DNA from 3 places in the Kribbella sp. NPDC004138 genome. Region 1 is predicted to be linked to each of the others. Evidence: riboswitches for the same ligand, from Rfam matches in the RefSeq annotation. Region 1 holds a riboswitch; each other region holds the start of a gene.
The links. Region 1 has a riboswitch for ZMP and ZTP ahead of ACWEOO_RS06080 (bifunctional 5,10-methylenetetrahydrofolate dehydrogenase/5,10-methenyltetrahydrofolate cyclohydrolase). Riboswitches for the same ligand answer to the same signal wherever they lie in the genome.

Region 1 (3,260 bases):
CCGATCACTGCCGAACACCGGCCGGCGCGGACTCCGCCGCGCGCTCGCCAACCACTACATGAGCGCCGAGTCGCTGCTCCCCTGGCACTCCGCGCCGGACGGCGTTCACGTCGCCAAGCACGACTACCGCGACATCGTCATGGTCGCCGGGACCGATCCGTACGCCTACAAAGGCATCGACGACGTCGCCCGGCCGCACTCACGCCCGGACAAGGACGGCGGCTGCGACCGCTAACGCAGCTGGGCCTCGGCGGCGTCGACGGTTTGCTCCAGGAGGAGGGCGATCGTCATCGGCCCGACGCCGCCCGGGACCGGCGTGATCAGCCGGGCGACCTCGGCCGCTTCCGCGAAGTGCACGTCACCGACGTTGCCCTCGTTGTATCCGGCGTCGACCACCACGGCGCCGGGCTTCAGCCAGTCGCCGCGGACGAAGTTCGCCTTGCCGACGGCGGCGATCACGACGTCCGCGGTCCGGACCAGCTCCGGCAGGTCGCGCGTCCGGGAGTGCGCGTACGTGACGGTCGCATTCGATGCCAGCAGCAACATGCCGGCCGGCTTGCCGAGGATCGGGCTGCGGCCGATCACCACCGCGTGCGCCCCTTCGAGCGGCACGTCGTACGCCGCGAGCAGTCGCATGATCCCGCCGGGCGTCGCGGACCGGAACCTCGGGTCCTTGGTGTCATTGAACGCCATCGCCGCGAACGAGCGCATGGTCACGCCGTCGACGTCCTTCGCCGGGTCGATCGCCTCGAACGCGGCCCGCTCGTCGATCTGCGCCGGCACCGGGTGCTGCAGCAGGATCCCGTGCACCGCCGGGTCGCCGGACAGCTTGGTGATCTCCGCGACGAGTTCGGCGGTGGTCGTCGTGGCCGGCAGTACGACGCTGCGCGACGCGATCCCGGCCTTCTTCGAGCGGTTCTGCTTCATCCGCACGTACGTCGCCGAGGCTGGGTCGTCACCCACCAGAACAGTCGCCAGGCACGGCTGGACGCCGTACTGCTCCTGCAGGGCGCGGGCGCGCTCGGCAGCCTTGGCGACCATCTCGGCCGCGAGATCGGTCCCGATCATGAGATCAGCGGTCATCTGGAGCACTCCTGTGTCGCAGAAGGTGCCCAGGCGCGCGGCGAAGCCGGATGGCAGACCGTTCCCCGGTGGTCGTCCACCTCAGCGCCAGTCGCGGTCCGCCGCCAGGATACCGGCCCCTTACGCGCGCTTCAGCGCGAGGACGGGGATGGTCCGGACACCGGCGGTCCGGCGTTCGTAATCGGCGAAGCCCGGGTAGCGGCGCGCCTGCTCGGCGTAGATGCGGTCGCGCTCGGCGCCGGTCACGTCGGTGACCGTGACGTCGTGCTTCTCGGTGCCGATCTCGACGGTGCCCTTACCGGCGGCGACGAGGTTGCGGTACCACTCCGGGTCGGTGGGCGCGCCGCCCTTGCTGGCGAAGACGTAGATCACGTCCGGGTCGGTCTCGTCGGCGAGATACATCGTCGGAGCGACGTACTCCTGCCCGCTCTTGCGGCCGTAGTGGTGCAGCAACACCATCGGTGCACCCTCGAACTGGCCTCCGACCTTGCCTTCGTTCGCCCGGAACTCCTCGATGACGTTCGCGTTCCAGTCGCTCATATCGATCCTCCGCAGTGTGTCAAAGCAATCCTGCGTGGTCCAACGCCAGATAGGCCGCGTCGATTCCGGTCATCGCACCGGGAGTGCGCAGCTCGGCGCGGAACGCGTCGACGGTCAGCTCGACCGGGACACAGTCCTCGGTCTCGTCCAGCTGCTGCTTCCCGTCCGGGCGGCAGCCGCGCGCGATCCCGACGTACTTGCGGTACGTCGAGGACGCCGACGACCACTGCCAGCCGACGATGTCGAGCGACTCACAGAGGTAGCCGGTCTCCTCCTCGAGCTCCCGGGCGCCGGCGAGCGCGGGCTCTTCGCCTGGCTCGACATAGCCGCCCGGCAGGTTGGTGACGACCCGGTCCGGACCGGCCCGGAACATCCGCACCGTCACGATCCGGCCCTCGGGGGTCAACGGCAGCACCGTCACGCCGGACGTGATCCCGGCCGCGGACTTCGGGCCGAACACGTCCCAGTCGACCTCGCGGCCGTCCGGCATCCGGTAGCGGCGCAGGTTCACCGTCAGGAACCGGTGGAAGCCGGGCTCCTCCCCCAGCAGCTCCCACGGCTCCGGATCCCCGACCCGAGCGACATCCAACTGGCCCGAGAACTGCTCAGCCGCCACCTCCTCGGTAGCGGCTGAGCTCTCGTGCCGGTCCGTCACAGCGGACGGTCGGTGTCGGGATCCTCCGGCGGCGCGACCGGCGCGTCGTCCTCGGACGGGGCCACCGGAGCCTCGTCCGCCGGCGACTCGCCCGATGCCTCGGACTCCTCCTCGGCCGGCTCCGTGGGGGCCTCGGCCGGGCGGGACTCGCTCAGGATGCCGGCGAGCGTCTCCTCGGACATCCGCTTGAACTTGCGCACCTGCGACCGGGTCCGGTCCAGGACCGCGACCTCGAGCTGGTCCGGCGTCAGCTCCCGGACCTCGGTGCCGTCGTGGCCGAGCGCGTCCACAGCGAGCCGGAGCGCGCCGGCCAGCGAGATGCCCTCGCTGTAGTGCTCGCCGATGTAGTCCGCGACCTGCTCGGCCGGGCCGCCCATCACGGCGTACCCCCGGACGTCGGCGATCGAGCCGTCGTAGGTCAGCCGGTAGATCTGGTCCTCGGCCGGGCTCGCGCCGATCTCGGCGACCAGGATCTCGACCTCGAGCGGCTTCTCACCGCCGGAGGAGAAGATCGCGCCGAGGGTCTGCGCGTAGGCGTTGGCCAGCGCCCGGCCGGTGACGTCGCGGCGGTCGTAGGAGTACCCGCGCATGTCGGCGAGCCGGACGCCGGCGATCCGTAGGTTCTCGAACTCGTTGTACCGCCCGACGGCGGCGAACGCCATCCGGTCGTAGATCTCCGCGACCTTGTGCAGTGCGGGCGAGCGGTTCTCCGCGACGAACAGGATGCCGTCGGCATATTGCAGCGCGATCGCGCTGCGGCCCTTGGCGATGCCTTTGCGGGCGAAGTCCGCCCGGTCCCGCATCAGCTGCTCGGGCGAGACGTAGAAGGGAACGCTCATCGAAGGTGTCGTCCTCGTCAGTCGATCGAGATCTTGGTCAGGTCAGGGACGCCGAGGCCGGGCCGTCGGGACGCTGGTGCCGCTGGCTCCAGGCCGCGTCGACGAGCGTCGCGACCTCGTCCTCCGGCAGCCGCCGGTACCCG
Region 2 (3,260 bases), on a different contig from region 1:
GCACCCACGACCGCTACGGGAACCGGATCGACGAGGTCGAGTTCCACCCGTCGTGGCACTGGCTGATGGAGCAGGCGGTCGGGTTCGGGCTCCAGGCCGCGCCCTGGACGACCCAGCCGAGCGACCACCCGGCGCCGCATCTGACCCGCGCCGCCGGGTTCTACCTGTGGTCGCAGGTCGAGCCCGGGCACGGCTGCCCGATCTCGATGACGTACGCCGCGGTGCCGGCGCTGAGGGCGGACGAGCAGCTCGCCAAGGAATGGGTCCCACAGCTGGCGTCGACCCGGTACGACGTACGGCGGTTGCCGGTCGGGGCGAAGCGCGGCGTACTCGCCGGGATGGGGATGACCGAGAAGCAGGGCGGCTCCGACGTCCGGGCGAACCTCACCACCGCGACCCCCGCCGGGGACGTGTACCAGCTGAACGGGCACAAGTGGTTCTGCTCCGCGCCGCAGGTGGACCTCTTCCTGGTCCTGGCGCAGGCGCCGGACGGACTGAGCTGCTTCGTCGTACCGCGGGTTCTTGCCGACGGCAACCGGAACCCGTTCGCGCTGCAGCGGCTCAAGGACAAGCTCGGGAACCGGTCGAACGCGTCGTCGGAGGTCGAGTTCCACGGCACGATCGGGTACCGGCTGGGAGACGAGGGCGCCGGAGTGCGGACGATCATCGAGATGGTCGCGGCGACCCGGCTGGACTGTGTGCTGGGCTCCGCGGCCCTGCAGCGGCGGGCGCTGGTCGAGGCTGTTTGGCATACGCGGCACCGGAGCGCGTTCGGTGGGTTGCTGGCGGACAAGCCTGCCATGCAGAACGTGCTGGCGGATCTCGCGATCGAGTCCGAGGCAGCGACGGCCCTGGGGATGCGCCTGGCCGCCGCGGTGGACGCCGCGACCGCGGGCGACCCGCAGCAGGCGGCGTTTCGGCGGATTGCGTTACCTCTCGCGAAGTTCTGGGTGTGCAAGCGGACGCCGTTCATGGTGGCCGAGGCGCTGGAATGCCTCGGCGGGAACGGGTACGTCGAGGAGTCCGGGCTGCCGCTGCTCTACCGGGAGTCGCCGCTGAACTCGATCTGGGAGGGGTCGGGCAACGTCAACGCGCTCGACGTCCTGCGGGCGCTGCGCCGCCCGGAGTCGCTCGACGCGTGGCTGACGGAGATGGCTGCCGTTCAGGGTGCCGATCAGCGGCTGGACGCGGCGGCGAACGACGTACTGCAAGCGCTTGCTGACACCGAGAATGCCGAAGCAGGTGCCCGCCGACTGGCTGCGCGGATGGCCCTGTGCCTGCAGGCCTCGCTGCTGATCCGGAACTCGACCCCCACTGTCGCGGACGCCTTCGTCGCGTCCCGCCTGGCGAACGACTGGGGCGGTGTCTTCGGCACTCTCCCCCGCTCAACCCCCTTCCCCGCAATCATCGACCGCGCCCTCTGACACGTTGCGTCCGAAGAACCGGAGTGACGTCTCGCCAGTTCTTCGGACGTAAGCGACGACGGGGGCGGCGCGCGCGATAGGGTGAGGCGTCGCGACTGGCGCGCTAGGTGGAGAACCACCGGGGAGCGAAGAACGCGGGCACCGTGCGCCTGGGTGCCGGCGACCCACTGCAACCGCAGGAGAGACAACGATGACTCAACCCTTCGACGCCGCCGCCGCGTCGGCCGCGTACAACAACGCGCTGCAGGTGATCGCCGCGGTGGAGCCCACGATCGCCGGCGCGATCAAGGCCGAGCTGGCCGACCAGCGGTCCTCGCTGAAGCTGATCGCGAGTGAGAACTACGCCTCCCCCGCCACCTTGCTCACGATGGGCAACTGGCTGTCGGACAAGTACGCCGAGGGCACCATCGGGCACCGCTTCTACGCCGGCTGCCAGAACGTCGACACCGTCGAGCAGACCGCGGCCGACCACGCGCGGGCCCTGTTCGACGCTCCGCACGCCTACGTCCAGCCGCACTCCGGTATCGACGCGAACCTGGTCGCGTTCTGGGCGATCCTGGCCCAGCGGATCGAGTCCCCGGCGCTGGCCGAAGCGGGCGCGAAGCACGTCAACGACCTGACCGAACAGGACTGGACCAAGCTCCGCAAGGCGCTCGGCGACCAGAAGATGCTCGGCATGTCGCTGGACGCCGGCGGTCACCTGACGCACGGTTTCCGGCCGAACATCTCCGGCAAGATGTTCAACCAGCACTCCTACGGCACCGACCCGGCGACCGGGCTGCTCGACTACGACGACGTCGCCCGCAAGGCCCGCGAGTTCAAGCCGCTGATCCTGATCGCCGGCTACTCGGCGTACCCGCGCAAGGTGAACTTCGCGAAGATGCGCGAGATCGCCGACGAGGTCGGCGCGACTCTGATGGTCGACATGGCGCACTTCGCCGGCCTGGTCGCGGGCAAGGTCTTCACCGGCGACTTCGACCCGGTCCCGCACGCGCACGTCACGACGACCACGACGCACAAGTCGCTGCGCGGGCCGCGCGGCGGCATGGTCCTGTGCCAGCCGGAGTACGCCGAGTCCGTCGACCGCGGCTGCCCGATGGTCCTGGGCGGCCCGCTCAGCCAGACGATGGCCGCGAAGGCCGTCGCGCTGGCCGAGGCGCGGCAGCCCTCGTTCCAGGAGTACGCGCAGGCGGTCGCCGACAACGCGGTCACGCTTGCCGACGGCCTGATGAAGCGCGGCGTCAAGCTGGTGACGGACGGCACCGAGAACCACCTGGTCCTGCTCGACGTCTCGTCGTACGGCATCACCGGCCGGCAGGCCGAGTCGGCGCTGCTCGACGCGGGCATCGTCACCAACCGCAACGCCGTCCCGCGCGACCCGAACGGCGCCTGGTACACGTCGGGCGTCCGGATCGGTACGCCGGCGCTCACCACGCGCGGCTTCGGCGCCGACGAGTTCGACCGGGTCGCCGAGCTGATCGTCGACGTGCTCTCCGCGACCACGCCGACGACCACCTCCGCGGGCGCACCGTCCAAGGCGAAGTACGTGCTGGCCGACGGCGTCGCCGACAAGACCAAGGCCGCCTCGGCCGAGATGCTCGACAAGTTCCCGCTGTACCCGGGCCTCGTGCTCAACTGACACGCAAACCAGCGCCCGCTCCCCCGTGGAGCGGGCGCTGTGTCGTGTGATCAGGAGTCCTGCACACCCGTCAGCACGTCCGGCGAGGGCTTCGCGGCGCGCTTCGGCATCAGTACGGCCGCGAGGACCGCGCCGGTGACAGCGATGCCGGCGGACACCCACATCGTGGTGTTCAGGCTGGTCAGGAAGGCGTCGCG
Region 3 (3,260 bases), on a different contig from region 1:
GGTGGGCAGCCGGATGCCGTGGCTGATCGGGGCTGTGGTGCTGCTCGCGTTCGTGCTGCTGACGGTGGCGTTCCGCTCGCTGCTGATCGGCGTGAAGGCCGCGGTTCTCAACCTGTTGTCGGTCGGGGCCGCGTACGGCGTGATCGTCGCGGTCTTCCAGTGGGGCTGGGGATCGTCGCTGGTCGGGATCGACGAGAAGGTGCCGATCCCGTCGTTCGTGCCGATGCTGATGTTCGCGATCGTGTTCGGGCTCTCGATGGACTACGAGGTGTTCCTGCTGTCCCGGGTGCACGAGGCCTGGATCGCGACCGGGGACAGCCACCGCGCGGTCGCGATCGGGATCGGCGCGACCGCGCGGGTGATCACCACGGCGGCCGCGATCATGATCGTGGTCTTCCTGAGCTTCGTCCAGGACGACGACCCGACGGTGAAGATGCTGGCGGTCGGCATGGCCGTGGCCGTGCTGATCGACGCCAGCATCGTCAGGATGATCCTGGTCCCGTCCGTGATGACGCTGCTCGGCCCGCGCGCCTGGTGGCTGCCGCGCTGGCTGGACCGGATCGTGCCCGACATCCAACTCGAGGGCGGATCGCCGCCGGCGCCCCCGGCGCCACGGGAGAAGGTGGGCTCGGCTCCCTGATCAGTGCCGGAACAGCCGGACACCGGTCACGGTCCGGCGGATGCCTCGCTCGGCGCACGCCGCGGCGACTTCGCCGGACCGGATCGACCCGCCGGGCTCCACGATGTGCGTGACGCCGTACCGCTGCGCCTCGTCGACGTTGTCGCTGAAGGGGAGTACGCCGTCGGACACCATCGTGACGCCGGTGAGGGGCTCGTCCGAGCGGCGTGACCACCACAGCGCGGCCTTCTCACCGGCCAGGCGGGTGCAGTCGACGCGGGACTGCTGGCCGGCGCCGATGCCGATCGCCACCGCGTCCTTCACCATCACCACGGTGTTCGACTGGGTGTAGCGGGCGACGATCAGGCCGAGCACGGCATCGTCGGGGAGGTCGCGCGGCATCGGCAGCGCGTCGCGCTCCTGCGTCAGCCGCGCGCCGAAGATCTCGCGTACCTCCTCGGCCGGCGGCTCGAACTCCGGGTCGACCTCGAGCACCAGGTAGGTTCCGCGCTTCTTCGCGGCCAGGATCTCGACGACGCCCTCGTCGTACCCGGGCGCGATGATCCCGTCCGAGACGACCCGCTTCAGCACGCCGGCCAGCTCCAGGTCGACCGGGTGCGAGACCGCCACGAAGTCGCCGTACGACGACTTCGGATCGGCGTCCCGGGCGCGGGTGTACGCCGCCGCCACGGTCTCGCCGAGTGCCGCGCCGGCGGGGGAGACGTGCTTGTACGACGCCGCTGCCGGCCTCCCGAGCGTCCGCGCGGCGTCGCGCACCAACTGCCATCCGGTCAGGGCGTCGAGGATGTTGATGTACGACGGTTCGCCCGCGACCACCGTGAACGGCGGGTGCTCGACAGCGGCCGTCTGATGAGGATTCGTTCCGTACCGCAGGCGCATCGGGACCTCCGAGTCGATCGGAGGCGCCCAGGCGGACGACGCCCTGTAGTTCGCTCCCTGGTGGTGATCCACCCTCGCCAGTCGCGGTGGGCCCAGACTACTTCGTGGCGCGGACGACGAGCATCGGCGCGTCCGCGGTCAGCGGCTGCCCGTGCCACCCGCTCTCGATCGTCACGTCGGTGAACCCGGCCTGCCGCAGATCGGCCGTGATCTCCTCGGCCGTCCGGAAGTACAAGACGTTGCGGTAGACCGCGTCGTGGCCGTCCGGGAAGACGTTGTGGGCATCGAACACCACGCGCCCGCCGGCGATCTCGATCAGCTCGAGCCACTCCTTCAGATGCCCGGCCGCGGTGTCGCGCTCGCCGTACGTCGCGTCGCTCGTCCACTGCTCCCACGCGCGGGCGGCCGGGTTGCGCGACTCGAACGCGAACATCCCACCGGGACGCAGCGCGGCGGCGAGCGCTGTCACCGACGCCTGGTGTTCCGCGACGTGCATCATCGTGTTGCCGCTGCTGACCACGAGATCCGCATCGCCGCTCGGCTCGACCACGTGATGGTCGCCGTCGATCCAGGTGACCGCCTGGGCGCCCGGCTGGCGGCGTGCGTAGCCGAGCATCGTCGGGCTCGGGTCGATGCCGATCACCGCCCGGCCCGGTGCAACGAGGGAACGGGTGAGGAGACCGGTGCCGCAGCCGAAGTCGATGACCTTCGTCGTGCCCTCGGCCAGTGACCGGTAGTAGGCGTGGTCGTCGCCCGGCGGGTTGTCCAGGTCGTACAGATGCACCAGCTGCTCGTCGCCGTACGGATCGTCAGTCACCTTTCGCATGCTAGGTCCTCCCCCGGACCAGGCAGTTGGGGAGCCGGTGCGGGGGACGAGTGCCGCACCGGCTCGATCAGGGGATCAGACCGCGGAGACCCAGGCGTAGATGTCGGCGGGACGGCCGGCGTTCCCGGCGTGCTGCGGGTCGAACGGCCCGTGCTTGCGCACCTCGTTGCCCGAGTTGCCCTCGACCGTGGTGATCCTGCCGTCGGTGCCGACGGCAACGACCACGCCGGTGTGCACGCTGGTGTCGGTGTCATCCGGGCTGGTGCCGTAGAGCACGATGTCACCGGGCTGCATGCCGGTGTCGCCGTCGTGCGTGCGGCCCTTGCCCTGGCCCCAGGTGTAGATGTCGCCGGTGAAGCCGTAGTTGGGGATCTGGATGCCGGCCTGCCGCCAGGTCCAGGTGGCGAAGTGCGCGCACCACGCCTCGCACGGTCCGTACGGGTTGCAGTTGCTGCCGGGCGGTGTCTCCTGCTGGCCCACCTCGCCGTTGGCCGCGTTGACGATGGTCGTCCGGGTGTCGGCCGCGGCGGCGGTCAGTGACAGCGATCCGCAGAGGGCGACGGCAACGGCCGCCACGAGGATTCGTACCGAGAGGCGCATGGTCACTCCGATCGGGAGAGGGGGCGGTGGAAACCTTCGAGCGCGCGACCCCAGTATGTGACTGATTAACCTCACAGAGCCATTGCGGTGGCATCAAGTTACCGACACGCTGATCGTAAGACGCTTGTCCCAGATATTGAGATACGAGCGAGCCCAACTTGACCCGCTCGCCGGTTGTCGGCGAATAATGCCTACATGCGATCGATTCTCCTCGTACTTGTGCGGCGCGCCGACTGACGCGACCACAGAGTCGAGCGCGCCCCTTCAGCCAACCCGGCGGAAGGGGTTTTTTGTTGCCAATGCGACTATCTGCGA

Region 2: linked by a shared signal. The riboswitch ahead of ACWEOO_RS20730 (glycine hydroxymethyltransferase) and the one ahead of ACWEOO_RS06080 (bifunctional 5,10-methylenetetrahydrofolate dehydrogenase/5,10-methenyltetrahydrofolate cyclohydrolase) in region 1 are both predicted to bind ZMP and ZTP.
Region 3: linked by a shared signal. The riboswitch ahead of ACWEOO_RS11735 (5-aminoimidazole-4-carboxamide ribonucleotide transformylase) and the one ahead of ACWEOO_RS06080 (bifunctional 5,10-methylenetetrahydrofolate dehydrogenase/5,10-methenyltetrahydrofolate cyclohydrolase) in region 1 are both predicted to bind ZMP and ZTP.

The regions. Positions count from the first base shown of each region.
Region 1 is NZ_JBSGFZ010000003.1:398,022-401,281, forward strand. Features, by position in the region: gene ACWEOO_RS06075 (phytanoyl-CoA dioxygenase family protein) at 1-235, shown strand, start outside; gene ACWEOO_RS06080 (bifunctional 5,10-methylenetetrahydrofolate dehydrogenase/5,10-methenyltetrahydrofolate cyclohydrolase) at 232-1,083, opposite strand; ZMP/ZTP riboswitch at 1,104-1,188, opposite strand; gene ACWEOO_RS06085 (nitroreductase family deazaflavin-dependent oxidoreductase) at 1,204-1,623, opposite strand; gene ACWEOO_RS06090 (NUDIX hydrolase) at 1,643-2,239, opposite strand; gene prcA (proteasome subunit alpha) at 2,275-3,117, opposite strand; gene prcB (proteasome subunit beta) at 3,155-3,260, opposite strand, start outside.
Region 2 is NZ_JBSGFZ010000014.1:60,537-63,796, reverse strand. Features, by position in the region: gene ACWEOO_RS20735 (acyl-CoA dehydrogenase family protein) at 1-1,424, shown strand, start outside; ZMP/ZTP riboswitch at 1,506-1,586, shown strand; gene ACWEOO_RS20730 (glycine hydroxymethyltransferase) at 1,615-3,063, shown strand; gene ACWEOO_RS20725 (DHA2 family efflux MFS transporter permease subunit) at 3,114-3,260, opposite strand, start outside.
Region 3 is NZ_JBSGFZ010000007.1:112,468-115,727, forward strand. Features, by position in the region: gene ACWEOO_RS11730 (MMPL family transporter) at 1-640, shown strand, start outside; gene ACWEOO_RS11735 (5-aminoimidazole-4-carboxamide ribonucleotide transformylase) at 641-1,519, opposite strand; ZMP/ZTP riboswitch at 1,538-1,614, opposite strand; gene ACWEOO_RS11740 (class I SAM-dependent methyltransferase) at 1,617-2,336, opposite strand; gene ACWEOO_RS11745 (CHAP domain-containing protein) at 2,421-2,945, opposite strand.